Regions from separate parts of the Paenarthrobacter sp. NPDC089307 genome, predicted to be linked through region 3. Evidence: predicted binding sites of a transcription regulator. Region 3 holds the regulator's gene; each other region holds the start of a gene.
The links. Region 3 encodes HrcA, which represses chaperone genes, less so after heat shock. Its sites were predicted from a motif close to TTNGCACTCGNNNNNNNCGAGTGCNAA; they were not measured.
Positions count from the first base shown of each region.

Region 1: AB0N72_RS10840 (FmdB family zinc ribbon protein) is a predicted target of HrcA. The motif match lies at 4,632-4,658, and genes of this name have one in related genera.
Region 2: AB0N72_RS06050 (Hsp20/alpha crystallin family protein) is a predicted target of HrcA. The motif match lies at 2,738-2,764, and genes of this name have one in related genera.

Region 1 covers NZ_JBFBHE010000004.1:106,727-117,569, reverse strand. Annotated here, with positions in the region: gene AB0N72_RS10875 (helix-turn-helix transcriptional regulator) at 1-342, shown strand, start outside; tRNA gene AB0N72_RS10870 (tRNA-Ala) at 358-430, opposite strand; gene AB0N72_RS10865 (NAD(P)H-binding protein) at 467-1,267, opposite strand; gene AB0N72_RS10860 (hypothetical protein) at 1,274-2,155, opposite strand; gene AB0N72_RS10855 (GNAT family protein) at 2,286-2,912, opposite strand; gene galU (UTP--glucose-1-phosphate uridylyltransferase GalU) at 2,918-3,823, opposite strand; gene AB0N72_RS10845 (5-formyltetrahydrofolate cyclo-ligase) at 3,952-4,554, shown strand; gene AB0N72_RS10840 (FmdB family zinc ribbon protein) at 4,719-4,991, shown strand; gene AB0N72_RS10835 (RcpC/CpaB family pilus assembly protein) at 5,063-5,851, shown strand; gene AB0N72_RS10830 (DUF4011 domain-containing protein) at 5,866-10,038, opposite strand; gene guaA (glutamine-hydrolyzing GMP synthase) at 10,200-10,843, opposite strand, start outside.
Region 2 covers NZ_JBFBHE010000002.1:476,369-487,211, forward strand. Annotated here, with positions in the region: gene AB0N72_RS06030 (SPFH domain-containing protein) at 1-968, shown strand, start outside; gene AB0N72_RS06035 (hypothetical protein) at 961-1,197, shown strand; gene AB0N72_RS06040 (hypothetical protein) at 1,240-1,617, opposite strand; gene AB0N72_RS06045 (J domain-containing protein) at 1,614-2,006, opposite strand; gene AB0N72_RS06050 (Hsp20/alpha crystallin family protein) at 2,232-2,654, opposite strand; gene AB0N72_RS06055 (MerR family transcriptional regulator) at 2,795-3,244, shown strand; gene AB0N72_RS06060 (hypothetical protein) at 3,398-3,781, opposite strand; gene AB0N72_RS06065 (glycosyltransferase family 1 protein) at 4,633-5,799, shown strand; gene AB0N72_RS06070 (UDP-glucose/GDP-mannose dehydrogenase family protein) at 5,796-7,214, shown strand; gene AB0N72_RS06075 (uridine kinase) at 7,227-7,901, opposite strand; gene AB0N72_RS06080 (hypothetical protein) at 7,982-8,320, opposite strand; gene AB0N72_RS06085 (hypothetical protein) at 8,382-8,807, shown strand; gene AB0N72_RS06090 (SRPBCC family protein) at 8,878-9,294, shown strand; gene AB0N72_RS06095 (MarR family transcriptional regulator) at 9,294-9,722, shown strand; gene AB0N72_RS06100 (APC family permease) at 9,996-10,843, opposite strand, start outside.
Region 3 covers NZ_JBFBHE010000001.1:659,546-668,735, forward strand. Annotated here, with positions in the region: gene AB0N72_RS03005 (PhoH family protein) at 1-707, opposite strand, end outside; gene AB0N72_RS03010 (GerMN domain-containing protein) at 1,161-1,958, shown strand; gene AB0N72_RS03015 (16S rRNA (uracil(1498)-N(3))-methyltransferase) at 1,964-2,725, opposite strand; gene dnaJ (molecular chaperone DnaJ) at 2,728-3,855, opposite strand; gene hrcA (heat-inducible transcriptional repressor HrcA) at 3,906-4,913, opposite strand; gene AB0N72_RS03030 (DUF3097 domain-containing protein) at 5,142-5,993, shown strand; gene AB0N72_RS03035 (DUF4870 domain-containing protein) at 6,125-6,538, shown strand; gene hemW (radical SAM family heme chaperone HemW) at 6,546-7,775, opposite strand; gene lepA (translation elongation factor 4) at 7,776-9,190, opposite strand, start outside.

The sequences.
Region 1 (10,843 bases), on a different contig from region 3:
GCTGCCCGCGCTGTGTCATCGCTTCGGCTGGTTGCCGGACGGTCCACTGATGACCCGGAATTGACCTCGTTGGTGGGCGAGCTCACCATGGCCAGCGAAGAATTCGCCAAACTTTGGGCGCGCCATCCGGTTGAAAACTGCATGTCCGGGCTGAAATACATGCATCACCCCGAGGTCGGACGCCTCGAACTCCATTTCGAGGTCCTCACCCCTCCGGACGAATCGGGCCACCGGATTCTCATGTACGCAGCCGACCCAGGATCTCCCGCGGCAGAGGCGCTTCAACTGCTGGCGTCGAACGAGGCGTGCGAGGCCGTGGAGACAGTCGGGCACCGGATTTGAACGTCGAACAAATTGTGGAGCTAAGGAGATTCGAACTCCTGACCTCTTCGATGCGAACGAAGCGCTCTACCAACTGAGCTATAGCCCCTGGATCCGGTATCCCGCCCCGGCCAGTGTCCCTAGGCTACAAACTTTCCCGGCGCTTTTCCAACCACGACACGAACGTCTCCGTCCCAACAGCGTCGGCCGGACTCAGGTTATGGCCGGAGCGCAGGAACGCCCCCATGCTCCCGGGCAGCGGCACGCTGACAATCATGCCCCGGGCACCCGTCACAGCCTTCCAGGCCTCGGCCATTGCCCGCATGGGGACCGCCTCTGGACCGCCCACCGTCCGTGCATGATGCCTCGAAGGGAGCTGGACAGCCAAGGCTTCCTCCAGCAATACGGCAGCGACGTCGGCCGGAGCGATCGTCTGGAATCCGACACCCTTGAAGACAGGGATCAGACCGATACGGGCACCTGCAGCGAAGATCCCGGCAACCAAGCTATGGAACTGTGTTGCCCTGACCACCACGGTTTCCAGTGGGGCGCCCAGGTACCTGGCTTCCTTGTCCGCTTTCGAAGCGTAATAGGCGAAGTCGCTGAGATCACAGTTGATAATGGACAGCGCCACTGCCCTTCGGACACCGCCTGCGTGAGCGGCCACGAGAAGCCGTGCGCCGCCGTCGGCGAATTGCTTTTGGGCTTTCCCGAACTGCCCCTCAAGGCAGTCAATAACGACGTCGGCACCGGCCACAGCGGCCGCCAGGCCCTCACCTGTGGTGACGTCGCCGGCGAAGTAAGTGGCGCCGTCGTAATGGCCTGCAGAACCGGCGCCCGGGACATGGCGGCTAAGAACCGAAACCTGGTGCCCGGCATCCAACGCAAGCCGGACGACTTCGCGTCCCACCTGGCCCGTACCGCCGGCAACACAGATGGAATTCATGCCGCCTCAGGCGCGGCGTCGCTGCAGGACATCGTCCAGGTTGCTCAGGGCGCTTTGGCTCTTTGGCGTAGCTGCCGCTGCTTCAGCTTGTCCGGCAGCTTGCTTCAAGACCGGCTTGCCCACGGGTTTCGGCGCCTCAGGCAAGTCCAGCGGTTCAGGCGCGGGACGCTGGGCCTTCGCTGCGTCCACGTAGGTGGGCTTCGGAACCTCAACAGGCTGCCAGCTGGCACCTCTCGAGTCTTCGGCGACCTGGGCTGACTGGTCTCCGGCGGCAACCGCGACGGCCAACGCTGCCTGGCGCAGTTCCGCCGCCGACAAGCGGGCGGCTTCACGGCTGCTGGCCTCGGCATCAAAAACCGAAGTCTCTTTCGCCTCAGTACGAGGCTCTTTGGGCAGGTAGCGCGCAGGCGTAGGGATGGGCGACGCCTGTGCAGCGCGACGGGCGCGCCGTTCACGGAGGTCGCGGAGGGCCAGCTTCCGCAAAACCACGACGGCGACCACCGCACCAACCAGCGATACCAAAGGCAACCAGACGGATCCGGTGCCGAAAAGACGCAGAATTCCGGAAACCAGCGCTGTCACCAGCAGGACCAGCCCGGACACAGCCAGCGTGAGCCGCGCGTAGCGGATGGTAAACGGGGTTGTGGGCGGCTTGCCCGGAGACGACTCGACCACGGGGGATTCCTGGGGCGACGCCTGTGCTTTGCTGTGCATGGTCTCCATCGGTTTCTCCTGCTGAGGTGCCAAAGTCAGTACCACCCCTGCCTGCGGTTCGTCTGGTTCGTCGTCGAAAGCCTCTGCTGGAACAGCGGCCGCTTGGACTTGTTGGCGCCTGTTCCGCAGAACGTACGGCGCCACCCAGACCATCCACAGCGCGACAGTGACCACAAGTATCACTGAGCTGCTGAGAGGGAAGTCCACATTCAAAACCGTAGAAGCAAATCACCGGGGGTGGCGGCATTGCGGCCGGTGTGTCGTGGCCGAGTCCGCAAATGACTGGAGATAAGGCCGAAATGCCCTATGACCTGCCCGTTTGCCCTCTAAGCCACCTGTTCAGCAGACCCTCCGGGACTTCCTCCGACGTCAAGGCAAAAGAGCGGTGATCAGCCCACTGGCCATTGATGTGCAAATAGCGTTCCCGGTAGCCCTCGTCACGGAATCCGAGCTTCTCCACGACCCGCAGGCTTGGTCCGTTTTCTGGACGGATGTTGATCTCCATCCGGTGAAGGCCCAGCACGTTGAAGCAATGATCGGTGGCCATGGCCACGGCTGTGGGCGCGATGCCGCGCCCAGCACGGTCCTTGTCCACCCAATAGCCCAATGTGGCCATCATCGCCGATCCCCAGAGAATCGAGGAGACAGTAAGCTGCCCGACGATTGCGGGTTCGCGGGCTCCTGCAGTGCGTTCGACGATCACGAATGGCAGGGCAGTGGACTGGCGCGCCTGTTCATTGAGGGAACCCACCATTTGGCGATAGCTGGGGAGGCGGCCACCCGGGGCCGGGTTGGACGCCTCCCATGGCGCCAGCCAGTCACTGTTCCGGGAACGGACTTCCGACCATTCCCTCTTGTCGCGATAGCGGATGGGCCGAAGTGCCAGGTCTCCGCACTCCAGCGTTACCGGCCAGATCGCAGGGCCGTACATCCGTGTTACTGGGGAAGCGTGGCAGTGAAGTTCGGCAGCCACTCACGCAGCTCGGGACCGAGGTCCTCACGGTCGCAGGCCAGCTCAATGCAGGCCTTGAGGTAGCTCAGTTTGTCGCCGGTGTCGTAGCGACGGCCACGGAAGACCACGCCGTAGACGCCGTAGCCTTCACCTTCACCGGCGGCCAGGACCTCAAGGGCGTCGGTCAGCTGGATTTCCCCACCGCGGCCGGGTCCGGTCTGCTCCAGGACTTCAAAGACGGCCGGGTGCAGCACGTACCGGCCAATGACGGCAAGGTTGGACGGCGCCTCTTCGGGGGACGGCTTCTCCACCAGCTGCTTGATGCGTACGTATCCGTCTTCGCCGATGTCTTCGACGTCGGCGCAGCCGTAAGCGCTGATCTTGGAAGGCTCCACCTCGATCAAAGCAACGACGGAGCCGCCGGTCTTCTGCTGGACAGCGATCATTTCGCTGAGGAGGTCGTCACGGGCGTCGATAAGGTCATCACCCAGGAGGACGGCGAAGGGCTCGTGGCCCACGTGCTGCTTTGCACGCAAGACCGCGTGGCCGAGGCCGTTCGGGTCACCCTGACGGACGTAGTGGATGTCGCCGAGGTTGGTGGCGGATTGAATTGCTTCCAGCTTGGCGGTGTCGCCCTTTTCAGCCAGGGTTGCTTCAAGCGCCGGCACACGGTCAAAGTGGTCTTCCAGGGCGCGCTTGCTGCGTCCTGTAATCATGAGGACGTCGTGCAGGCCCACCTTGACCGCTTCTTCGACGACGTACTGGATGGCGGGCTTGTCGACCACAGGCAGCATTTCCTTCGGCATCGCCTTGGTGGCGGGAAGGAACCGGGTACCAAGACCCGCTGCGGGGATGACAGCCTTACGGACAGCGTTGTTATCGAGAGTCACCGGACTAATGTAACGGAAGGAACAGATCATCAGCTAAACCCCCCGCCGCGCAGGCCTCACATTTTCCTGCACGCTCAACACCAGGAAACAATTCCGCCAGACCGGACAAACCTCAGAATGGGACACAGATGGCATCGAAAGAAGACATCCGCCGCAGCCGGCGACTGTACAGAAGGGGTCTGACTCCCGAGCAGATCGCAGCAGCGGGCGGGGATATCGCCCGGCACGGAAGCGCATGGGCGAAGTCGGCAGCTTCCGGCGAACCGTCCGCGTTCGCGGTCTACGTCGGCGTGTCGTTCGAGCCGCCCACCATGCCGCTCCTTAAGGCGCTCCACGACGACGGCCATGAAGTCCTGCTTCCAGTGTGCGAGCCGGACCGGCAGTTGAGCTGGGTGTACTGGACCCCGTCCACGGTCTTCGTCCGGTCCGCTTATGCCCCCATAGACGAGCCTTTGGGAGAGCGGCTGGACAGTACGGTGGTTGCCTCCACGGCAGGCATCTTCATGCCGGCCACCGCTGTGGACCGGGACGGGAACAGGATTGGCCAGGGCGGCGGCTATTACGACCGGCTCCTCCAGGGCCTTGATGCTTCCGGCCAGCGGCCGCCCACCATCGCGGTAGTGTACGACGACGATCTGTTGCCTTCGGGCTCCATACCCGCCGAGGCTTTTGACCGCCCCGTGCGGGAAGTACTCACGCCCTCCGGCGTGGTGCGGCTTGGGGATGCGTAATCGTCTCTTGAAAGCTTGCGCCAGCTGGTGAGTTCCGGCACAAGTACTGGCATCAGCCGCGTGGACGGGTGATAGAATTGGCACTCAGGCCCTGGGACTGCTAATGCGGAAATGATCCGCTGCAGCGGAACAGGACCTGAACTTTGTCCTAAAGGAGGAACTCAGTGCCCACATACGCATATGCCTGCAAAGACTGTGACCATGCCTTCGACATCGTCCAGTCCTTCTCAGACAGCTCCCTGACAGAGTGCCCGGAGTGCCAGGGCACCCTGCGCAAGAAGTTCAACAGCGTGGGCGTCGTCTTTAAGGGTTCGGGTTTTTACCGCACCGACTCCCGCGATGCCAAGGGAAGCACAGTATCCGCTGCTCCTGCAGCAGCACCGGCCGCACCGGCGCCTTCGGCCACGCCAGCACCCGCGGCCGCAGCGGCAAGCTAGGCCCGCAGCTTTTTCCACATAGGCGGCCCGGCCCCTGTTAGGCGGCCGGGCACGCTGGCTACCGTGACTGAATGTCACATTCCTCCCGTAGCGCCCTCCTCGCACATGCCGAGCGGTCAGCCGGCAACGAATTCCCCCGGCCACTCAGGCAGCCGCACCACCCGCCGTCCCGTGGCCGCACTCCCCTGGGCTTGTCCCGGGCTGCTTCCCGCGGCGGGCTGCAACGCAGAACACCCGGAGCATGGATTTCCCGTAACCGGCGGCTCTTTGTTGCGCTGCTGCTCTGCGTCGCGGCAGGACTGGCGGTCCAGCAACTGACCCCGGCGTCCGTGGAACGTGTCAGCGTGGTTGTCGCAGCGCGCGATCTGCCCGCCGGTACCAGCCTGAAAGAGTCCGACTTCAGTACCGTGGCAGTTGCTCCCGAGTTGGCCATACCCGCCGCATTGAACGACGTTGGGGCGCTTGCGGGGCGCCAATTGGCTTCACCGCTGAACAAGGGGCAAACGCCCATGGATTCGGATCTCCTGGGCCCCGGGCTCCTGGTGGGCGCTCCTGCCGGTTCTGCTGCTGTTCCCCTTCGCATGGCCGATCCATCCTCCATCCAGCTGCTGTCGCCCGGCCAACTGGTGACCGTTGTCCTCACAGCTGCGGGATCCTACGACGAGTCCCGCCAAAGCCAGGTGCTGGCAGGCCCCGTCCCTGTCCTCTGGACTTCCGCGCAGGGCGGCAAGGCCGGCGAATGGCTCGGCACCAGTGACACCGAAGGGCTGGTTGTGGTGGCTGCCAGCCCCCAACAAGCAGAAAAGCTTGCCGGCGCATCCACGCAAGGCAAGCTTTTCTTTGTTTTGGTCAGCCCATGAAGCTTCTCAAGCAGTTAGCCCCAGTGCGGAGGCTTCTGCTCCTTCAACCACTGTTCGTGGTCGTAGCCGCCCTCGTCGCCCCATCTGCGGGGATCGTCCTCAGCGGCTTTCGTGGGGAGGATCCCGCCGGAGCTGTGCTTGGCAGTGGCCGCTTCGGTGGTCTTTTCCTCCGCCGCAGCGTCGCCGGATTCGACTGCGTCCACAGCGTCCGCCCCAGGGGCGTCGGTGGAGCCGTTTCCTTGTTCCGTCATTGGTGCTTCTTTCCTGTTCCCGGCCTGGTCCCGCGCGGTATCGGCGTCCTCCCCGGCCTGGTGAGCCGGTTCCGTGGCGGATGGGCGGTTAAACACTGGTTGCGCTTTCTCCAGGTTCAATTGTTCAACATCCATGTCCAGGAAGCCATGCTGCGGCGAGCCCGTGGACTTCGGGATGTGGTTTTCCAACCCCAGGTAGGAGCCAATGCGGTCTGCACAAGAGGACGGGTCAGTGAAGACCTCGATCGTCCACAGCGACATATAGCGCCACCCCATGCGCTCCAGCAGTTGTGGGCGCAAGCGGCTGCGTTCGCGGACACTCATGCGCCGATAGCGTTCCGTGCCATCGGATTCGATGGCCACAGGCGTGGGAATCTCAGCGCCTTCACGGCCGATGGTGTGAACCGGATCCGCTGCCGCGGCAATGTCCAGGACGCCATCGTAGAGGTGCCAGACACGGGCACCACGGGCACGCAGTCGCTCACCGAGATCAGCCACCAACGGGTCCTCGCCAAGCGCCTGCTCGCTGGCAACGGCACGGGAAGCCGGGGTTCCAAGGTTGCTGTTGCCAGAGAGTTCCCGGTCCAACAACTCGTAGAAGTCCACAGCTCCGTGCGCCAGTCGATCAAGGTCAAGGTCCTCGGGCCGGAAGCAGCTCAGGACATGCATGGAGCGCCGTGCCCTGGTCATCGCCAAGGCAAAGCGGTTACGCCCGCCTTCAGTGGACAGCGGGCCAAAGGAGTGCAGAGCCCGGCCGTGGGGCGTGCGTCCGTAACCGAGGGAGAAGATCACATGGTCCCGCACGAGGCCCTGCGCACGCTCAAGATCCACTACGCGGAAGGACTCTGGGCCGGCAGCAAAGAAGGACGACAGCAAAGGATGGTTGGGCAGTTGCAGCCTGATGGCCTCGCCGATCCTGGCAGCGTGGCGCAGGCTGGCCGTCACCACCGCCAGGCTGGTGCGCGGACGCAGCGTGGCGTGTTCGAAGACGAGGTCCACCACGCGGTTAACCTCGGCAGTGACCGATTCGACTCCCTCATGATCGGCTCCGGGAAGTCCGGTGCCGTCGGGAATGTACTCAACAAGGATCGAACGGTCCAGCCCCGTGACCGAGTTTCCGTCAGGCAACCGCTTCAGACCGCCGTCGTAATAATTCTTGCTCAGCTGCAGGATCAAGTCTTCGTCCACTGCGCGGTACACCCAGTTCAGCTGCCACGAGGGAAGGACCCTGGCCAAGGCTTTGTAGGCGCTTTCCACGGTCTCATGGCCTGCGACCCCGGCAACCGGCGGTTCGACGGCCACGCTGAAGGTGCGGGCATTGGCAATCTTCGCGTCGCCGAACGCAACCACCTGTTGCGCGCGGGCAATCGCAGGAAGGACTGCCTGCAAGGAGGTGGACTCGGCGTCGATGACCACGACGGCGTCAAACTTCTGCTCTGCAGGCAGGACGCCGGTCAGCAGGTACGGGCTGACGGACCATACGGGCACCAGCAGCGGCACCAGATCCGGGGCTTGGGCACTCAGGGCAGGCAACGTTACCCGGCCGTCCTTCAGCAAGGCACGCAACAACTCCGCCTGGCGCGGGTGGTCGAGAAGGCCCTGCCGCCATCTCTGGGCCAGCTGCCACCGGAGCCGTGCTGCGCCGCTGGCGATGTGGGCCTGGTCGGCGAGCCGGAACTCAGCTTCCAGGCGGCGCAGCGAGTCGCCGTCGGACATGGCGAGATAGTCATCACCGCTGATCATGGCCTCCAACGCGGACTGCCACCAGGCGAGGTCCAGTTCGGCGGCCACAGACGACGCCGGGACTTCCCGCTCGGCAAGGTCCGCCAAGAGCTCCCCGAGGCCGTGCTCGCGCATCTCCTCGATCAGGAGCGTGCGTTCCGGCAGGGTTTCAAGCGTGGCGGTGTCTGCCACAAGCCGTTCGAGGCGCTCCATGAGCTCCGTGTACGGCGTGCCGTGAAGCGAGCCACCGGCCGATGTGTGCTTGAGCGCCTCACCGAGCCGCCGGAGTTCCGTATCGAGTTCACGGTAGAGGGCGCCAAGGTCGGCCAGGCCCGAAGGAACTGCGGGATGCCGCTGGGTGGTGGCGTAACCGGCCCACAACGCGCGCTGTTCCTGGACCAGGACCAGGGAGCTGTGGAGGTCGGCGATATGGACGCCCGGCCGCACATACTCCTTGGCCACACGCCGCAGCCTGGATCGCTGCATGGAAGGCATCTCGATGTTCCGCTCGCGGCGCCACGCCGAACTGGCCGTCGCGGAGATGAGATCGTGTACCGGACGGTCAAAGATGTCAGGCGTGAACTTATCCAGGCTCTCCCGCACGGCGATCAACAGTTCGAGCTGGGCACCCCACTCCGTGAAGGTGTCGCCCAAACGGATCTCGGCGTGATCGGACACCTGCTTCATGCGGTCACGCAGCACCGGGAGTTTCTCCGCCGCCAACCGGGCAAGCTGCTGCGCTTCCTCGGTTTCCTTGCGGGTGACCAAGCGGGCACCGTACCAGGGGCTGGTGGTTGAAGCCCGGCTGAAACTGCCAAGTTCCGCGGCGCGACGAAGCCTGGCCGCCAGTTCCTCGCGGTCCTTGATGTTGTCCAGCACGCTGCGCTTCAGGCGCACGGTGGTGGAGGGCGAAGGGTGGATGGAGGTCAGTTCAGCGAGCGACTGCATGGCCTGGTACGGCGAGCAACCCCACCGTTCACGAACGTTATGCAGCGAGGCCACATGGTCCATGAGGGCGTGCCGATGCCCGATCAACGTCTGGTGGAGGTTGCCCAGCTGCGGCTCGAGGGCTTTCTCGTTACGCATGATGGCCCGGACCAGCTGGCCCTTGAGCTGCTGCGGCGTGGTTCCATTGCCGGGGCGGAAGAGAAGCGAATCAAGGCCCAGCGATTCCAAGTGCGCGGACAATCCAGCCAGGCTGGACTGCCTGTCCCCCACCACCAGGACTGATTTTCCTTCGCACACCAGAGCACCAATGGCATTGATGGCAGTCTGCGTCTGCCCGCTGCCCGGAGGCGTGCTGACAACAAGCGAGTCTCCGGCGCGTACGGCGTCCACCACGTACTGCTGGTCAGTGTCGGCGTCGAGCAGGAGCAGTTCATCGGCCGGATCACGGAGGTCCAGGCTGGGGAACCGGCCGGCCTTGATCGGTTCCGGTTCAATGTCACCGCCGTTGGCGGCAGTGGCCAGGGCCGCCACCGTGGGGTTGTTCAGGTTGATCCAAGGATCGTCCAGGTTGCCCGAGAGATCAGCCAAAGTGGTGACCAGGAGGTTGAACTCAACCTCGGCGCCGTGAATGGGCTGAACCAGGGTGGACAGGCGGTCCAGGACCGGTTGGGGATCCAGGCGTGCGGTGTTGTAGGCCATCCGGGCCACCGCGTTGACGTCGAAGACGATGCCGTGGACCGTCTTGAGATGACGTACCAACGCGGGGTTCATGCGCGCCTGCTCAGTGAGCTGGAGTTCGAAGTCGTCCTCGCCCGGCCGGACAGTCAGGACGATGGATGTGAGCATCACGGGCGCGGAGACACGCTGCGGTTTGCCACCTACGGCTGAGGTCCACACGACCGTTCCGGCGGACAGGTACCCGGCTTCGATGCCGCGATCATTGCTGAGCTCGAAAATTTTGGACCGTATGTTGCGCGCAGCCCGCGCCGCCACCAGATATTGCTGCCTGTCGCGGATAAGCGTGGACAACCTGGTCCTACGCCCCGCCAGCAGCTGTGCGAGGCCCGACGGGTGCGCGTTGCTGAGGTCAATGGCGCCTTCGGGCGTCTTGACGAAACGCAGCATAGTGTCTGCCCCGGTGACGGGTTTGAGACCAGACAGCCATTTGCGGAGCTCTTCGGAGCCCTCTTCCTGGCCTTGACCTACTGACACAACTTCTGCCTTCTTTTCTGTACTAGCTTTAGCAGCCTTGGACCATACCGGCATACTTTCGAGGGTAGCGGGAATCTACGGCCAGCCCCCTCCGCAACGCTGTTCCGACGCGAAATTGGCCCGTTTTCACAGCTTCCTGCCGATCGCGGGCCGCGTCGGAGCTTCGGGAAAAGCACAGTGGCCGGCCTCCCGAAGGAAGCCGGCCACTCAGAATGCTATTCCCACTCGATGGTTCCCGGTGGCTTGCTGGTGACGTCCAGCACCACGCGGTTCACGCCATCGACCTCGTTGGTGATGCGGTTTGAAATCCGAGCCAGGAGGTCGTAGGGCAGACGTGACCAGTCCGCGGTCATGGCGTCTTCCGAAGAAACCGGACGCAGGACGATGGGATGCCCGTAGGTACGGCCATCACCCTGGACGCCTACGCTGCGGACGTCGGCCAGGAGGACTACGGGCATCTGCCAAACGTCGTTGTCGAGCCCGGCGGCCGTGAGCTCAGCACGGGCGATGGCATCGGCCTTACGGAGCAGGTCAAGACGTTCCTTGGTCACTTCGCCCACGATCCGGATACCCAGTCCGGGACCCGGGAACGGCTGGCGGCCAACGATTTCCTGGGGCAGGCCGAGTTGCGCACCAACGGCACGGACCTCGTCCTTGAAGAGGGCACGCAGCGGCTCCACAAGCTCAAACTGCAGGTCCTCCGGGAGCCCACCGACGTTATGGTGGCTCTTGATGTTTGCTGCGCCCTCCCCGCCGCCTGATTCGACGACGTCCGGGTACAGCGTGCCTTGGACCAGGAACTTGATCTTTTCGCCTTCGGCGGCGGCTTGGGCGATGATGGCCCGCTCCGCTTCTTCGA
Region 2 (10,843 bases), on a different contig from region 3:
CGCTGGTCCGCAGTGCCAGTGGCGTGGAGATGGAGAAGCTTGGGCTGGTGGTGGATTCGCTCCAGATCAAGGACCTGCAGGATCCCACCGGTTACATCCAAAATCTGGCCAAGCCGCACATCGCGCAGGTCAAGATGGAGGCCCGCATTGCTGAGGCTACCCGCAACCGTGAGGCCGCGGAGAAGGAAGCGGAAGCCGCCGCCTTGATCGCAGACGCTCAGAGCCTGTCCGCGATCAAGCAGTCAGCAGCACAGGCCAATGCCGAGCAGGCCCGCGCCCAGGCTGCCCAAGCCGGACCACTGGCCGACGCCACGGCCCGCCAACAGGTGGTGGTCCAGGAGACAGAAGTTGCGAAGCTTGAGGCTGACCGGGAAGAGCAGAAACTGCAGACCACCATCCGCAAACCGGCCGATGCCAGGGCCTACGCCCAGCGCACTGACGCGGAGGCGAAGAAAGCGGCAGACATCAGCGCCGCCGAAGCACTGGCCAAGCGCACCGAACTCGAGGCTCAGGCGAACGCGCGGCGGGTGGAACTGGAAGCCCAGGCGGCTGCCGGTGCCGCCGCTGCCATGGCGGGAGCCACGCGGGTGACCGGTGAGGCTGAGGCCGCCGCGACGACGGCGCGGGGCAACGCTGCCGCTTCGGCCGTGAAGGCCAAGGCGTTGGCTGAAGCTGAAGGCATTAAGGCCCGTGGTGAAGCGTTGGAGACCAATCAGGATGCAGTCATCTCGCAACAGATCGCGGAGAACATGCCAGCCATTGTTTCCGCAGCGGCGGAGCCGTTCTCACGAATCGGGCAGCTGACCGTGCTCAATGGCGGCGAGGGTCTGAACAGCATGGTGGGCGGGATCTTGTCCCAGGTGGGGAGCTTCCTGCCGTCACTGGCTTCGGCGTTGCGGGGCAAGGAAACACCGGCGCAAGCTCCCGTGAAGCAGCCGCCTGCCCCGTCCAAGGCGCCCGATGCATAAAGAGGTCAACCGGAGCCTCACTGGCAAGATCGGCAGGGTCACTGGAACCATCGCCCCGGGCACCATCGGGGAAGTCATGCTGCCCTTCCACGGCGGTACCAGTGCGTTCTTTGCGCACCCGTTCGACAAGACAAGTACTTTTCCCGTGGGTGAGAAGGTCCTTGTGATCTATTACGAGCCGCCGCAGACCGTGTTTGTTGATGAGCTCCCCGACGTCCTGCGGGAGTAGGACGCCGAGGGGTGGAAAGAGCGCCTCAAGAGAAACGAACACTCACAACTGCGGGCCGTAGATAAACTCCTTGGCATGGTTGACGGCCTTCTTGAAAGCGTCGTTGCGCAGCGTCACCTGCTCCTGGTTCGCTCCCCCTCGTGGTTCCAGGAAGGTGGTGGGACCGGGCCGGAGCATCCAGATATCGCCTGCGGGCGGCAGGTAGAACACCCCGAAGGACCGGTGCTCGGGGTCGTCGGTCCAGATTGGAACGACGGCGATCGCGGCCCCGGTGTCCGGATTGATCCACTGTGCCCGGGGCAGTGGTTGTTCGTGGACTTCAGGATCCAGGAATGGCGCTGTCCCTCTCCCCCAGCGTTGTTCGAACCGCTCGTAGAACGCGGGGATGATGTGGTCGTCGTACGGCCGCCAAGCACTCATGGATTGCTCCTTGGTGTTCTCAGGTTTCTGGATGAGGGTTCCCAACGGGGCGGCCCGAAGGAGAGCGGTGACTGGCCGCCGTCGGACCCGGGCCGGGGTTCTTGCCTATGCACCCGCACCTTCACCGGTGTACCGCCCACACCAGCTGGCGCCCGCCGCGCCTGGTCGTATGCCGCCCGCTTGCCTGGGTCCGACAAAACGACGTACGCCTGCATGATGGCGTGCAGTTCCTGGAGGTCGGCCGCTGAGGTGGTGTCGCCGTCGTCGACCTTTTGGCGCGTATCCGGGTGGTGGGTCCGGAGCAGCGTGCGGTAGGCGCGGGCGATCTCGCGGGCCGTCGCGTTGGGCGGGACGTGGAGGGTGGCGTAGTGGTCGGGTTGCGTGCTCACTGCTGGTTCCGGTTCATGCTGCGGATCAGGAGATGGCCCCCGGCCTGGGCCGGGGGCCATCAATCGGGAGACGACGGGCGGGGGTCGCTTTCATGTGCACTAAAAAGCGCTGTGACGTGGCGCGAAGCCTGCGCCCAACTATTCCGATGCGGCCGCCTCCGTTGTTCCCGGTCTCTGTCCTGCCGGCTGGCCACCCCGGGTGGGTCTGCCGGCAGGACGGCGGGTTTAGGCGTTGATCTCCTGCCTCTGTCCACTGGATGTGATCTCGATGCGCCGCGGCTTGGCCTTCTCGGCGACGGGGATGCGGAGTGTGAGTACCCCGGCGTCGTAGTTGGCTTGGATGCCGTCGGTGTCCAACGTGTCACCGAGGATGAGTTGGCGGCTGAAGACACCCTGTGGGCGCTCGGCGGCGATCATCTCGGTGTTCTCGCCCGCGGGCGACTTGCGTTCTGCCTTTACCGTCAGGACGTTGCGTTCGACGTCCAGGTCCACCGAATCAGGGCTTACGCCAGGCAGATCGAAGGCAACAACGAATTGTCCGTCCTCCTGCCATGCATCCATCGGCATTCCGGCCGGGCGTGCTGTTGTGCCAAAAACCTGTTGGGCGAGCCTGTCGAATTCGCGGAACGGGTCAGTGCGCATCAGCATTTGGTTCTCACTCCTCTGATTTCGATGCTGATTCTGTTGTCGGTACCAACCTCCAGATCTGTGGTGGTTGGTATAGATTTTTTATAGCACTGGTGAGAGAGTGGTGCAAGTAGGTTTTGGGAAGATTTTCGGAGGTTTTGATGGCGGGTGCAGAGCGCGGGACTGCTGCTGAAGAGCACGACGGCGGACTGGTCGCCTCGGCTGCCGACGGCGCCGCTGCTTTCGCCGGCGACCGGGACGCCCAGGGTGTCTACGCGATCTCGGTTGCAGCGGAACTTGTGGGCACCGGGCAGCAGAACATCCGGCAATACGAGCGCAAAGGCCTGCTCACCCCTGACAGGACCGACGGCGGCACGCGCCGTTACAGCGAAAACGACCTGGCAACGCTGCGGCGCATCGGGGTATTGCTTGATGAAGGACTGAACCTGGCCGGGGTGAAGCGGGTGCTCGAGCTGGAAGCGGAGAACCGGGGGCTGACGGAAGACAACCGCGGCCTGAGCGAGCACAACGAGGAGCTCAGGGCGGACAACCGGGGGCTGCGGAAGGATTTGAAGCGGGCGCGGGGTGGGACTGAGCTCGGGAAGCGATAGCATTACGAGCCGATCCTTTTCCCAACAGATGTTCCTGCAGGGTCTTCGAACGGCAAACATTAGGGCGCTTGAAACGACAACCCTAAGCGAATAGCTTGGAGGCCGGTCCCGAAAGCAGACCGGCCTCCAAGCTATAGGACGGCTACTTCCGTGCTATAGACCGGACCCGAACCCGATTATCGTTGGATCATTTCGAGACGACGATGAAAAATCGACTTCCGCAAAAGCCAGTCCGATGATCGATGACTTCGCCGGCACAAGGTAAGCCCAAGTCATGGGCGACTCGAAGCCCGGCTGCAGTTGAGAATTGCACTCCGGATTTCCCTTGATTTTGTAGGAGTCTTGGATCGGGCTGTACACCTGGGCGGAACTGTTGAAGACCTTGACGTCGATCGGGTAGCCGCAGGTCAAATCGATCGGGGCCTTGGCATTGTTCGTTACAACTGCGTTTACGACGATGTAGCGTCCACCACCCTGGGCAGGCACATCTTCATACGTTTCATATCCACTTCCGGCCCGATAGCCGGAGGTGTTCATGGGAACGGTCGGAGACGAAACAGCTGAGGTCACCGTAATTTGAATCCCTCCGTGAACGGCGGCATCCCCAATCTGAGCCGTCTTCTTCGTTGGGGTAGGTGTCGGAGTTGGTGTCGGCTTGGGCGACACCTTCTCGCTAGCAACCGAGGAGGCAGAATTTGACGCCGACTCTTCAGAGACTGGGGCAACCGCTGGTGCGCCGCACCCGGAGAGCACGACCAAAGTGCCAATCGCTAGCAATAGATTTTTTCTTTTCAATGGATCCCTTTTTTGAGTGATGAGCCCCTAAGGAAGGAGCAAACTCAGCATACGGATTGCTGGTTTATTTCAGGGCCTATGACATGCATTCATGCCCGTCCGATGGCAACTGTGCGGCCAAGGTGCCAAGACCCCCTGCTTCATTCTGGAGAATTTCTCAGCCCCGCTTCACTTCAACTCCTGGTCTCTGATAGAAGCAGGAACTTAGGGCCTTCTCCATGCGGGCCCGGAAGTCACTGAACCCTACATAGATTTTGTTCGTCACCGAATGCACAGTCGCGGCCCCGGGTTACGCTGTCAGCCACTGCCACCTCGCCGGCGCTTTCACTGACCTAAACCTTGTTGCTTACTGCGTTTATGCCAGCGTCCAAGGACTAGAGCATGTCCGACTTGTCACCGTCCAGCACTAGGACAATTTTCCCCGGCAGCAAGCCGGGCAACACCCCCAGATCCTGACCGTCTGAGCGCGTCCGTTGGAGAGGAGACCTGCAGCCGTCCCCGGACAAACAGAGCCCCACCTGTTAACCAACTCTTCCCCCACAGGCCACCCCCGAGCACCCAATAAGCCAACCGCCGCGACCACCGTTGAAGGCGTGAGGATCGCAATCGTCGCCGAATCATTCCTGCCACTGATGAATGGGGTAACCCACTCGATTCTTCGGGTGCTGGAGCATCTCCAGGAGCGCGGGGATGAGGTGATGGTGATCGCGCCGTCGACCTCGGACACTGATGTTTCGAGCGTCGAGAAGGGCGCCTATGTGCATCGGCTCCCCTCGGTCCCGCTGGCGGGCTACACGAATGTGCGGGTTGCGTTGGGTGGTGTGAATCGGGTCAAGCGAATCCTTGCCGATTTCTCGCCCGACGTCGTTCACCTCGCCTCCCCGTTCGTGCTCGGCTGGCGCGCCGTGCAGGCCGCCCACCAACTCGGCATTCCCACGGTCGCGATCTACCAAACCGAGGTTCCCAGCTACGCGGGCCGTTATGGCGTGCCCTTCCTGGAGAACTGGGCTTGGAACCGCGTGGACAACATCCACCTTCTGGCCACCCGGACCCTGGTGCCGTCCACTTTCGCGCTGAACCAGTTGCGCGGACGCGGCATCCTGCGCGTGGACATGTGGCGTCGCGGTGTGGATACCGCGCGCTTCAGTCCCGCAAAACGTTCGACGGCGTGGCGCAGCAAGGTTGCGCCCGACGGCCAAAGGATCATCGGCTACGTCGGCCGGCTCGCCGTCGAGAAGCAGGTTGAGGATCTCGCCGTGCTGGCAGACGTGCCCAACACCAAACTCGTCATCGTTGGCGACGGCCCTCAGCGCGAAAGCCTCCAGGCCGCACTTCCCAAGGCGCATTTCGCCGGCTTCCTGGGCGGCGATGCCCTGGCCGAAGCAGTTGCGGGATTTGATCTCTTCGTCCATCCCGGCGAGTTTGAGACCTTCTGCCAAACCATCCAGGAATCCATGGCTTCGGGCGTGCCGGTGGTCGCGACTGGCCGTGGCGGCCCCTTGGACCTGGTGGAAAACTCCCGCACCGGCTGGCTCTACGAACCGGGAAACCTGAACCAACTGCGCGCCTACGTCCAGGACCTGATGGGCGACGACGCCAAGCGCCGCGCGTTCGCAGCGGCGGCCACCGCTTCGGTCCAGGGCCGGACGTGGCCTGTGCTCAGCGCAGAGCTGGTCCGCCATTACAACGAAGTCATCGCCGGCACTCCCACCGAAAAAGAGCCCAGCGAATTCACCTCAAGCAAAGGACCCTCCTCATGAAGATCTCAGTGATCGGCTGCGGCTACCTGGGCGCAGTCCACGCCGCAACGTTGGCGTCCATGGGCCACACCGTGGTGGGGATCGACGTCGATGCCTCCAAGGTTGAGCAGCTGAACAAGGCTTTGGCACCCTTCCACGAACCGGGCCTGGATGAGCTCCTCAAGGATGGCCGCACCACGGGCAGGCTGAGTTTCACCACTGATTTCGCTGCGGCGAAGGACGCGCAGGTGCACTTCCTCTGCGTGGGCACCCCGCAGTCCAAGACCTCGGACACCGCGGACCTCTCCTACTTGATGGGCGCCACGAAGAGCCTCCTGCCGCACTTGGCGAAGGGTGCCGCCGTCGTGGGTAAATCAACGGTGCCGGTAGGCACGGTGGAGACCCTCCGCGCGGTGCTGGCGAGACGCCCGGACGTGCTCCTCGGCTGGAACCCGGAGTTTTTGCGGCAGGGCACCGCGGTGAAGGACTCGCTGGTTCCGGACCGGCTGGTGTACGGGGTTCCGGGTGGCAAGGGAGCCGCTGCGGGTGGGCCCATCACCGCCGCGCTGGATGCCGTGTATGAGCCCCTGATCGCGGCCGGGATCCCGCGGCTTATCTGCAACTTCGCGACTGCGGAGCTGATCAAGTCGGCGTCGAACGCGTTCCTGGCTACGAAGGTCAGCTTCATCAACGCTATGGCCGAGTTGTGCGATGCATCGGGCGCCGACGTGAGCGAACTCAGCGAGGCGATGGGCCTGGACCCGCGCATCGGCAACCGCTACCTGCACGCGGGGTTGGGTTTCGGCGGCGGCTGCCTGCCCAAGGACATCCGATCCTTCCGCGCGCAAGCACGGGAACTGGACGTGCCGTCCGTGGATGAGTGGATGGCTTTGGTCGATTCGGTGAACCTGGATCAGCGTTCCCGCGCCGTTGAGGTGGCCCGCGAAATGTGCCGCGGATTCCTGTCCGGGCGCACGGTGACCATCCTGGGCGCGGCCTTCAAGCCGGACACCGACGACATCCGCGACTCCCCCGCCCTGGATGTCGCCCAGCAGCTTGCCGACGCCGGTGCCCACGTGACCGTCACCGATCCCAAGGCCATCAACAACGCCTGGATCCGCTACCCGCAAATCCGCTTCGAGGCATCCACTAAACGCGCCCTGGAAGGCGCCGAACTGGTGCTGCTGCTCACCGAATGGGCCGAGTACGTCTCGCTGTCGCCGACGGTCGCCGGGTCATTGGTACGACGCCGGATGGTGCTGGATGCTCGGAACGTCCTGGACGCTGAGGCTTGGCGGAGTGCAGGGTGGACGGTCCGCGGGTTGGGTACGGGAGGTTCGGTTGTTGGTGAGGATGCTGCGGCTGATCGGACCGATCGTTCGAGCCGCGCTGACAAAATTGACCGCACCGACCGAAAGCGGCACGCGCGGGCGTAGCTTGCCTTTGGGCTAGCGGTGGCGCTGGGCGGCCTCGGCGAGTGACAGCAGCCGGGGCTTGTCCGGGCATGTGTTGTCGATGACCCGCGAGGCACGGGTCCATGGCTGGGCCTGCTCAAAATAGAGCCGCTGCCCGCCGACATACCGGCGCATCGAGGGGTGCTCCGGGTCAGTGCTGCCACCGTCCCTGATGGACATGCGTCGGGCGGTTTCGGTGAAGGGGACGTCGAGGAAGATGGAGTAGTCCCAGCGGCCGGCCATGCCGTCGCGGTGGAGGAACATTCCCTCAACGAGGACTATCGCATCATCCGGAGCTTCCAAGGGTTCAGCATGGAGAGTGAGGTTCCTGCGGGCATCGGTGACCGCTGGCCGGTAGAGGCCGTCTCCGCCGTTTCCGAGCGGGGCGAGTACGAACTTTTCCAAGGCCGCGTAGTCGTAGGTGTCCAACCAGAACCCCTCGGGGGACGTCCGGCCCCTGCTATGGCGGACTTCCTGCAGGTTGAGGAAGTCATCCACGTGGATTGTCACGATGGGGCGGCCTTCCATGGCCGTGAGCGCTTGGGAGAATCCGCTGGCAAAGGTCGATTTCCCGCTGCCGTCAACGCCGTCAATACCAACCAGTTTCCGGCCCGGTCCCATCACTTCCAGGTCCGCTGCGAGCACATCAAAGAGCTCGCTCCTCGTCATGGCCGTGTCTTCCCCAAACATCCCCCCATGGTGGCACAGCTGGGTGGCTGTTTCGCCGCAAAAGTCATACCTGTCTTTTTCTAGCAGGATTTCCTGGCGGGTGTTAGGGTCACACCACGCGCCATCGCATCGGCGCATTTACAAGGGGGCATTACATTGAACAAACAATTTTCGCGCGCCGAAAAACGATCGGCATCCGGTACCACTCCAAGCAGCGCTCGTCGGTCCAGGACACTTGGCATCGCAGCCGTCGGGTCGCTGCTCATCGTGCTGACGGCATGCGCACCGGGATCGGTCAACAAGGCAAGCTCAATGAGCAGCAGCGAGGGGTCATCGTCCACGTCCTCATCGCCCACGGCGACTCCGAAACCAACGCCGAGCAAGATTGCCGGAACGCCATGCACTGCGGAAAAAAACACACAGGTCCTCGCTGGTGAGACGTACGTGTGCGCTGTGGACCGGGCCGGAAAATTGACGTGGTTGGACTCCGCCACTGCGAAGGTGCTCAATGATGAGCGGGCAGCCTCGGCCAAGGCCGCGGCTGACAAAGCGGCCGCCGACAAGGCAGCAGCGGACCAAGCCGCGGCAGCCAAGGCAGCAGCAGACAAGGCTGCTGCAGACCAAGCCGCGGCGGATCAGGCAGCGAAGGCCGCAGCCGATCAGGCTGCGGCAGCTCAGGCGGCAGCCAAAGCCGCCCCGGTTGCACCGGCAGCGCCCGCAGCACCCGCCCAAGGCCGGTGCGACCCGAATTATGCCGGCGCCTGCGTGCCGATTGACTCCGATGTCGACTGCTCCAGCGGCAAGGGCAACGGACCCTCGTACGTCCGAGGGCCAGTAACGGTGATCGGTTCGGACATTTACGGCCTGGACAACGACCACGACGGTATCGGGTGCGAAAAGGGCTGATCACTCCTCTGGACAAGATGATCTATGCGGAGATAGTCTGTGCATAGATTATCTTTCCAAGGAGGCAGTTATGTGGGATTACGAGCACAGCATCCAGACCAGCGCGGCACCCGAGGACATCTGGCGCCTATGGGCCGATGTTGAGAATTGGGGCGACTGGAACCCTGGAGTCGAGCGGATCGAGATCGATGGACCTTTCGCTCCAGGCACGAACATCCTCATGACGCCACCGGGCGAAGACCCGATCCCGCTGCGGGTCGCTGAGGTGGAGGCCGGAGAGCTTTTCGTTGATGAGGCACGGTTCGACGACTTGCTGCTGCGCACCGTCCACCGCATGGAAAAGCTCGACGGCGGCCGCGTCCGGATTGTTTACCGGATGGAGATCACCGGGGACGGCGCGGACCAGGTTGGGCCGGCGATCGGCCCGGGCATTACGGCCGATTGGCCCGAGACCATGGCCGCGCTCGTCGAGCGGGCCCGGCGCTAATGCCGCTCAGGCCCGACGAGAGCCCCGGATTCCTCCTCTGGCACGCTACCCTTCGCTGGCAGCGTGAGGTCGCGGCGGCACTTGCTCCGCATGGCATCACCCATGTGCAGTTCGTCCTGCTGGCGTGCACGTGGTGGCTCAACAGGGAGGGAGAGCATCCCAATCAGTTGGCAGTCGCACGCCAAGCGGGCACTGACGTGAAGATGGCGTCGCAGGTCCTACGCACCTTGGAGTTGAAGGGACTCATCCAACGCGAGGTCGACCCCGCCGACACCCGGTCCAAACGGCTGCGCGTCACGAATGCAGGGGCCGAGCTGGCCCCACTCGCCGTTGCCGCAGTTGAACAGGCCGACGCCCGGTTCTTTGGCGAGGCCTCCGGCAACGATCTTGTGCCGCTGTTGAAACGATTGGCACACGCGACGGATTAGCCGCCCCGGATTAACTCCAGGCCGGGCCACCACCTAGACGGGCCCGGCTCACCACTCATTTTTCTGCGGTTCCGCCCACAAAACCGCCTCCGGGACCACCTAGTTTCAGGATTTGACCACCTAGTCCCGAAAACCTGGCCATATGGTTCTCTTGTGCCTCCGGAGCGGGATCCCGGTGTCCGGCGGGAAACCCCACCCGTTCCAGGTGTAGGCGGCACTACGGCACGGCTTCACCCCTCTACCCCCGGTGGAGCCGTGCCCAGCCTGCCTGCATCACCCGTTGAATCTGTTCCGGCGCAATCGCAGCAGCCGGTAAAGGATGCCGACGGCGAACATCACCACGCCCAGCCCCACGGAAAGTGGTGGCAAGGTCACCACCAATCCCACGCATGCCACTGTGCCGGCCACCTGCAGGAACTTGGGGTACCTTCGGTCTTCCTGCGGCTGGGTGTAGGCGGCAATGTTGGCCACCAGGTAATAGAGCAGAACGCCGAACGATGAGAACCCAATGGCACCCCTGAGGTCAGCCACAGCGATCACCAGGCAAATGACCGCAGCGAGCGCCAACTCCGCCCGGTGCGGCACCTTGTACTTGGGGTGGACGGCAGCCAGCCAAGGTGGAAGGTCATGTTCCCGGGCCATCGCCAGGCTGGTGCGCCCCAGTCCGGCAATCAAAGCCAGCAACGCGCCCAACGACGCAACAGCCGCACCGATGCGAACCACCGGAGCCGCCCATGCCATCGAGCCTGCGGCCACGGCATCAGCCAACGGTGTCGGAGTCCCGGCTACTCCTTGCGGACCAAGGAATCCCAGCACGGTGACCGCGATGACCGCGTAGATGACGATCGTGATTCCCAAGGCGATGCTGATGGCTTTGGGGATGGTCCGCCTGGGGTCGCGCACTTCCTCACCCATGGTCGCGATCCTGGCGTAGCCGGCGAATGCGAAGAACAGCAGGCCAGCCGATTGCAGGACGCCGTACCACCCGTGTGCCAGCAGCCCCTCCCCTACGATGTTCCCAAAGTCGGGACCCGAGCCGCCCCACACTGCGGTGACAGCAATCGCGAGCGCAGCCAGGACGGCAATCACCAGCACCCGGGCGACTCCCGCGGTTCGCGTCA
Region 3 (9,190 bases):
GCAGCCATCAGGCGCGGTATGGACTCCGGATCCATCATGTCGTGCAGCGCATCATAAAGGGGACGCAGGTAGGGGTCGATCTTGTCGCTAAGGGTTCCGGGAAGGAATCCCAATCGCTCCCCGGCCTCGACAGCCGGCCGGGTCAGGATGATGCGGCTGACTTCCTTCATCTGAAGGGCCTGCACAGCCTTGGCCATGGCCAGGTAGGTCTTGCCTGTGCCAGCTGGCCCAATCCCGAAGATCACCGTGTTGTCGTCAATGGCATCGACGTAGTTCTTCTGGTTCAGCGTTTTGGGCCTGATGGTCTTGCCCCGGCTGGACAAGATGTTGTGTGTCAGGACATCGGCAGGATTCTGCACTGACTGGGTCCTCAGAAGGGACACAAGCTGCTGCAGCACGTCCGGCGTCACCAACGTGCCCTTGGCCACCAGCCCGCGGACTTCCTCCAGGAGGCGCATGATGCGGGGAATGACCGTAGAGGGCCCGGTCATTGAGAGCTCGTTGCCCCGGACGTGGAAGTTGACGTCCTGGAACTGTTCCTCGATATACCGCAAGGCTTCGTCATGGCTGCCCAGCGAGTGAACCATCTGGTCGGAGTTATCGAACGTGACAACTTCCGTGCGCGTGCCCGGTAATGTGTGCGGGAACTCGGTGGGCGGCTGGTTCCCGTTTCCGGTCCTGAGCCGTCCGTTCAAAGATTCACTCATAGTGCTGGCCGTACGGCCTGTTCTCCTCCGGTTGATCGTATGACGCAATCCTACGCCAGGGCGGACCAGGATGAACCTCAACATGGGCCGGAACACACTCCACCGCGGCGGCCCGACATTTAGTCTCAACTCGGCATCAAGCCGGTATCAATCATGTTTCAGTTGGTCCCGGTCCGCACAAACCCGGCCAGACGCCGTCGTCGATGTGCCAAGCTGGCATAGCGGGTGGCGACAGCCCCCGCGACCTGACCTCAGCGACCCCACCCCAACAGGGGCTGCATTCTGCACCGTAAGACAGGAACCGCCATCACCAAGCCAGCGAACAACGGCACTGGCGCACGCAAGCGGACCAGGTCCGCTATCGCTGCGCCGGCGATGCTTGCTGTCCTGCTGCTGACCGGTTGCATCGCCAATGGTGGTGGGGGCAGCCAGGTGACAACGAGTTCGCCACCGATGTCCGTCCAGGACGCCCCCGCGAGCAATGCACCCCTGGAAACAACCCAGGCTTCCACCAAGATCCCGGTCTATTGGATCGGGCGCAGCAAGGACGAGGTCTACCTCTACCGTGAATTCCGGGACATCTCCGGCGACGGCAACCCTGTGACGACGGCTCTGAAGATCATGATGGCGGAAAAGCCGCTGGACCATGATTTCTTCACGCCGTGGCAGGAACCGGGAAGTTTGGCCACCTCCATCTCGGGGAAAAACGTGATCACCGTTGATGTTTCGCGGGACGCCTTCAACTCGAACCTTGACGCCGGAATGGCGCAGCGTGCCATCCAGCAATTGGTGTACACCGCCACGGCGGCAGCCTCGTCCTCCGGGCTCATCAACTCCGGCCAGCAGATCCAGGTCGTCATCCTGGTGGACGGCCATAAGGACTACATGGCCTTCGGGCAGGTAAAACTCGGCGAACCCATGACGCGCGACGCCTCCCTGGTGGCGCCACTGTGGATCATCGATCCCCAGGAGGACGTATCGCTGCCTCCCGGCTTGATCAAGTTCAATGGCCGGATCACCGACAACTCGCGCCCCATCAATTGGCAAATCCTCCAGGACAACGGCAAAGGCGAGAAATCGAGCCTGCTGACAGGACAGACCAAGGCAACGGGTGAACCCGGTCAGTATGGACTTTTCAGCTTCGGCGCGACCCTGAAGCCAGGCAAGTACGAATTGCGCGTGTCCGAGGTTGATGATGCCGGCAAGGCCATCGAATCGAGCACCGACACCCGTTTGTTCAGCGTGGCTTAGGCCGGTTACCAACGTCCAAGGACGTCGCTGGCCAGGACGACGGCGGCAGGTCCCGCCGTCGACGACCGCAGGACATGGTGACCCAAGAGAGCCGTGACCGCACCCGCGTCACTGAGCCGCGTTACTTCCCGCGGCGAGATTCCGCCCTCCGGGCCGACGATCAAAAGAACCTCGCTGGGCGAAGCACCATCAACTTCCCACTTCTCCAGCACTTCCCGCAATGGGTTCTTGGCGTCCTCATGAAGAATGATGGCCAGGTCTGCATCCGCGACGGCTTTCCCCAACCCATTGGAGTCGACGATGCCGCGGACCGCGGGTATCCAGGCGCGCCGTGCCTGCTTGGCTGCCGCGGTGACAACGGACTGCCATTTCGCATGCGCCTTCGCTGCCCGGTCCGCCTTCCAGCGCACGATGGAGCGCTCTGACTGCCAGGGAATAACGGCGTCGATTCCGAGCTCCGTCGCCGTTTCGATGGCCAGTTCGTCCCGGTCGCCCTTCGCCAACGCCTGGACCAGCACTAAGCGGACCTGCGGCTGTTCCTCGACCACGACTTCTGAGGCCTCGACCGTCAGGGTGCCGGATTCGACGTCGGCTACCGTTCCTGTCAGCCGAACGCCGGCGCCGTCGGCGATATCCACGGATTCACCGACGGCGAGGCGTTTTACCGTCACAGCGTGCCGCGCCTCCGGTCCCTCAAGGACGAACAGGGAACCGGGACCAACGTGGCTGAGGCTGCCTGCCGGCGTGAAGAAAACGGGGTTGCTCACCGCTACAGGTTACCGAGCTTGTCGCGGAGCTTGGCGAACATGCCGCCGCTGGCCACCAGTTTGCCTTCAGTGAATTGCTCACCCCGCAGCTTGGCGAGCTGTTGCAGAAGCTCTTCCTGGGCGTGGTCCAGCTTGGTGGGAGTCTCCACCTGGAGGTGTACCTTGAGGTCGCCGCGTCCGTACCCGCGCAGGTGCGTCACACCCAGACCGCGAAGCGTGATGACTTCACCGGACTGCGTGCCTGCCTTCACTTCGATGTCCTGGGAGCCGTCGAAGGTATCAAGCTGGACATCGGTTCCCAGCGCCGCCGCAGTCATGGGCACGCTCAGGGTTGCGTGCAGGTCATCGCCTTCGCGTACGAACATGGAATCGTTGTTGACGCGGATCTCCACGTACAGGTCACCGGCAGGACCACCTGCCGGACCTGCCTCCCCCTGGCCGGACAGCTGGATGCGGGTGCCGGTGGCGACGCCCGCGGGAACCTTGATGGTGAGCGAACGGCGGCTCCTGATGCGGCCCTGTCCGCTGCACTCGTTGCAGGGGTCCTTGATGACGGTGCCGAAACCTTCGCAGGAACCACAAGGGGCGGTGGTCATGACCTGTCCAAGGATGGAGCGGACTGCGCGCTGGACCTGTCCGCTGCCACCACAAATATCACAGCGCTCAGGGTGGGTGCCGGGACGGCAGCAGCTGCCGTCACAGGTCGGGCAGACCACGGCCGTGTCCACCTCAAGCTTCTTGTTGACGCCGAACACGGCATCCTTGAGGTCGATCCGGACGCTGATGAGGGCGTCCTGTCCACGCCGGACGCGGGAGGCAGGCCCACCATGGCCACCCCCGCCGCCAAAGAATGTGTCGAAAATGTCCTGGAAGGCGAAGCCTTGGCCGGCGTAACCGCCACCGAAGCCGTTGTCGGTGCCGTTTTCATTGCCTGTGGCATCGTAAACACGGCGTTTTTGGGGATCTGACAATACTTCGTATGCGTGCGTCACGGCCTTGAATTGCTCCGCGACGTCCTCTCCGGGGTTTACGTCCGGGTGGAGTTTCCGCGCCAGCTTGCGGTACGCCTTTTTGATCTCTTCCCCGGTGGCTTCCGGCGAGACTCCCAAAACGTCATAGTGGCTGCTCAAAGTCGGTATCTCTTCCTGGTTGTACTACGGATGTTTTCTCAGGCCGGTGTTCAGCCGCCGAGAATGCGGGAAAGGTAGCGGGCCACAGCGCGAACTGCCGCCATAGTGGTGGGATAGTCCATGCGGGTCGGTCCAAGGATTCCCACCTTGGCACCTGAGCCGTAGCCTGTGGCCACCACTGATGCCTCGGCCAGGCCGTCATATGGATTCTCCCGGCCAATACTGACCGTGACGCCCCGGGGATCGTCCCCCATGTCCGACAACAACCGGAGCATGACAACTTGTTCCTCAAGGGCCTCGAGCACGGGCCCGATGCTCAACGGGAAGTCCACGTTTGAACGCGCGAGGTTGGCCGTACCGGCCATGAGGATGCGCTCTTCGCGACTGGTGTCACTTAATGATTCCAAGCCGTTGGCCAGCTTTTGTGCCAGGCCGCGAAGCTCCGGCGGGCAGAGGGCCACCACGGACGGAAGCACCTGCGGCAGAAGGGCCAACTGCGTGCCGGCAATGCTGCCCAGGAAACGCGACCGCAAGAGCATCAAGGCCTCGTTGCCCACGTCGGAGCCGGCATCGATGACTTTCTGCACGACACTCCCCGTGTCCGCGATAAGGACCACAAGAACCTGCTTGGGAGCCAGCAGGACAAATTCTGCGTGGCGGACCAAGGCACGGTTCGAGTGTGGGTACTGCACGACGGCGACCTGGTTGGTCAGCTGGGACAGGAGCCTGACGGTGCGCTCAAGAATGTCATCGACATCGTCCGGGCCCTCCAGCAACGAATGGATGGCCCGACGCTCGGCGGCGGACAGAGGCTTGACCTGGGAGATCCTGTCGACGAACAGGCGATAGCCCTTGTCCGTGGGAATCCGGCCCGCACTGGTATGCGGGGCGGCAATGAGTCCCTCCTCTTCCAGGACAGCCATGTCATTGCGGATGGTGGCACTGGAGACTCCGAGGTGATGCCTCTCAACAAGGGCCTTCGATCCCACGGGCTCCCGGGAATGCACGTAATCCTCAACGATGGCACGCAGCACTTCCAACTTGCGTGGCTCACTCATTGCTCCACCTCCTGACGACTGCCATGGTCCAAGGGACCGGTCACCGCGGGACCTCGAGGGATCACCGCACTTAGCACTCAACATGCCCAAGTGCTAACAAGTCTAGTATGAGCTACCGCGTTGCTAGCATTGAATCTGTCCGCGGACTGCGTACAGGGCAGCGCCAAAATACCGGTTAATGAATGCTGACCCTGTCCCTTCACACATCACCACAGAGGTAGGAATTCCTTGGCTTTCGATAATTGGGGCCCGCAGGATCTGACGGCTCCGGCCAAACGCCAGCTCCCTGAGGTTCCCGTTCAACGGGGAATGGTCCTCGAAGACGTCCAGTCGGGCTGGGTGGGCGAAGTGACGAGGGTTGAGAAGACAGGTGGCATGCACATCGTGTCACTCGAGGACAGGCGCGGAAAGACGAAATCGTTCCAGCTTGGGTACGGGTTCCTCCTCGAAGGACAGGCGATCCGGTTGATGCCTCCGGCCCCCAGACAGCCAGCTTCAGCAGTCCCGGCCGGGCGGACGGCTTCGGGCTCGGTGAAGGTCCAGGGCCAACGTGCCCAGGTCGCCAAGGCGAGCCGCATCTGGGTCGAAGGCAAACACGACGCCGAACTCGTAGAGAAGGTTTGGGGTGATGACCTTCGCGTTGAGGGCATCGTGGTGGAACCCCTCCATGGGGTGGATGACCTCAAATCCGCCATCGTCGACTTCCGCCCAGGCCCCGGCCGCCGCTTGGGCATACTCGTGGATCACCTGGTGCAAGGCTCCAAGGAATCCCGTATCGCAGCCGATGCCATGACAGTCCCTGGCGCTCCAGGCAACGTCCTGATTGTCGGCCACCCATACGTTGATGTTTGGCAGGCAATCCGGCCCAAGGTCCTGGGCATTGAGCAGTGGCCCGCAGTAGCCCGCGGTACGGACTGGAAAACCGGGATCCTCAGAGCCTTCGGTTGGCCCCACGAAACAGCCGAGGACATAGGCTTGGGCTGGCAACGGCTAATTGGTGCCGTGCGCAGCTACTCGGACCTCGAAGCCTCGTTGCTGGGCCGTGTGGAAGAAGTCATAGACTTCCTGACGGTTCCGTAGGGTTGCCGGCCCGGCACTGCAGGATCTCGTGTGTTTCCGGGGCGTTGGTCCCGGGAAGGACGCTCGGGCCGGTATTCTTGGACAGCAACACCGCAGCATCTTTAAAGCATTTAAAGCAAAGGGAAGACACCGTGGCAGATAACGCTCCTGAAGAACCGGGCAGCGCCGCAGGCCGGCCCCAGTACCATGGCGCCCCTGCCAACGCACTCCCGCTGACAGCCAGTGAGGACAGGCAGTGGGCCACATTGGCGCACTTCGGCGGCATCCTGGGATGCTTGCCGGCACTCTTGATCTACTTGATCTTCCGTGACCGGGGACCATTTACAGCGCAGGAATCAAAGGAAGCGCTGAACTTCACGCTTCCTCCCACCATCGCCGCCGTGCTGGCCAACATCCTTGTCCTGTTGCCAGTTGTAGGAAACATTTTTGCAGTGATCGCCACTGGCATCTGGGTTGCGCTGACGTGCTTCTCGGTCTCGGCGGGCATCCGCGTCAACCACGGCCAGCCGCACCGCTACAAGTTCAACCTGCGCTGGATCAAGTAACGCAGGTTCAGTCCGGCAGGATCCTGCGGACTACGGCATCAGCGAGCAGGCGACCCTTCAGCGTAAGAACCAGACGTCCCTTGAACGCCTGAACCGGATCAACCAGTCCATCTGCAATAAGGCCCGCCATCGCGTGGCGGCCAACCTTGTCCAGGGCATCCACGTCAAGGCCTGTGCCCAGCCGCGCCTCCAGCATGATCCTCTCGACTTCACGGGTGCCGGCGTCGAGGGTTTCACGCCCCGCCGCAGGCGAGGCTCCGGTTCCCAGCCGCGATGCGTAGGCCGTGGGGTGTTTTACGTTCCACCAGCGAACGCCACCAACATGTGAGTGTGCACCGGGGCCAATCCCCCACCAGTCATCCCCGCGCCAGTAAGCCAGATTATGGCGGCATGCTTGTTCCGGAGTCCTGGACCAGTTGCTGACCTCGTACCAGTTCAGGCCCGCCGCTGAGATCATCTTGTCCGCCAGTTCGTACTTGGCGGCGTGATCGTCGTCGTCGATTCCCGGCACCTGTCCGCGCCTGATCTGTGCAGCGAGCTTGGTGCCCTCCTCCACGATCAGCGCATAGGCGCTGATGTGGTCCGGTCCGTAGGACAGGGCCGTTTGGAGTGAGAACTCCCAGTCCTCCATGGACTCCCCGGGCGTACCGTAGATGAGGTCCAGGCTGACGGCCAGACCGGCCTCGCGCGCCCATTGCACAACCAGGGGTACCCGGCTGGGTGTGTGCGTCCGGTCAAGGACCTTCAACACGTGTGGAACAGCGGACTGCATACCGAACGACACACGGGTAAAGCCTGCGTCCGCAAGCAGTTGCAGAGACTCCGGCGTCACGGAGTCCGGATTCGCCTCGGTTGTCACCTCGGCGCCAGGCTCAAGGCCCCATTGCCCGACGGCGGCGCGCAGGATCTGCGCCAAGTCCTCCGCCGGCAGGAGGGTAGGTGTGCCACCCCCGAAGAACACTGTGCTGAGGGGGCGCGGCGGCAGGCCGGAAGCCTCAAGGGCGTTGGCCGCGAAACCCAGCTCTGAAACGGCTGTGGACGCATAAGCATCCTGCGACGCTCCCCCGCCAAGCTCCGTCGCGGTGTAGGTGTTGAAATCGCAGTACCCGCACCGAACGGCACAGAACGGAATGTGCACGTAGAGCGCGAATTTACGCTGCTCGACGCCGTCCAGCACCTGCGGAGGCAAGATGCCATCCGCAGGTGCCGGATCGCCCAAAGGTAGGACGCTTGGCATTTACTTCTTGGCCTTGTCCTTGGATTCATCAGTGGTGAGCGCGGCGATGAAGGCTTCCTGGGGGACCTCAACGCGGCCCACCATCTTCATGCGCTTCTTGCCCTCTTTTTGCTTCTCGAGCAGCTTGCGCTTACGGGTGATGTCACCGCCGTAGCACTTGGCCAGAACGTCCTTGCGGATAGCGCGGATGCTCTCGCGGGCGATAATGCGCGATCCGATGGCTGCCTGGATGGGAACTTCGAACTGCTGCCGCGGAATAAGCTCACGGAGCTTGCCGGTCATCATGACGCCGTAGGCATAAGCTTTGTCGCGGTGCGTGATGGCGCTGAAGGCATCCACCTGTTCGCCCTGGAGCAGGATGTCCACCTTGACGAGGTCGGCAACCTGCTCGCCGTCGGCCTTCCAGTCCAGCGAAGCGTAACCGCGGGTCTTGGACTTCAGGAGATCGAAGAAGTCGAACACGATTTCCGCCAGCGGGATCCAGTACCGGAGCTCAACGCGGTCCTCGGACAGGTAGTCCATGCCCTTCATCTGCCCGCGGCGGCTCTGGCACAGTTCCATGATGGCGCCGACGAACTCGTTGGGCGCGAGAACGGTCGCGGAAACCATCGGCTCACGGACCTCGGAGATCTTGCCTGTGGGGTACTCGCTGGGGTTGGTAACGTGGACAACCCTCTTGTCCTCCAGCGTGACCTCGTACTCCACGTTGGGAGCAGTGGAGATGAGGTCCAGGTTGTACTCCCGCTCCAAGCGCTCACGCGTGATTTCCAGGTGCAGAAGCCCCAGGAAGCCCACACGGAAGCCGAAGCCCAGCGCTGCGGAGGTCTCAGGCTCGTACACCAGGGCGGCGTCGTTGAGCATGAGCTTTTCCAGGGCATCGCGAAGTACGGGGTAGTCGGTGCCGTCCAGGGGGTACAGGCCGGAGAAGACCATCGGCTTGGCATCGGCGTAGCCACTGAGGGATTCCGACGCCGGTTTTGCCAGGTTGGTGACGGTGTCGCCCACCTTGGACTGCCGGACGTCCTTGACGCCCGTAATCAGGTAACCCACCTCGCCGACGCCCAAACCCTTCGACGGCGTGGGTTCCGGAGAACTCACCCCGATTTCCAGGAGTTCGTGCGTTGCGCGGGTAGACATCATCTGGATGCGCTCACGGGGATGGAGCTTGCCATCGACCACCCGGACGTAGGTGACCACGCCACGGTAGGTGTCATACACGGAGTCGAAAATCATTGCACGAGCGGGAGCATCGGGATCGCCAACGGGTGCGGGCAGGTCGCGGACGATCTTGTCCAGGAGCGATTCGACACCCACGCCGGTCTTGCCGGAAACCTTCAGAACGTCCTCCGGGTCCCCGCCGATGAGGTTGGCAAGCTCGGCCGCGTACTTCTCGGGTTGGGCCGCAGGCAGGTCAA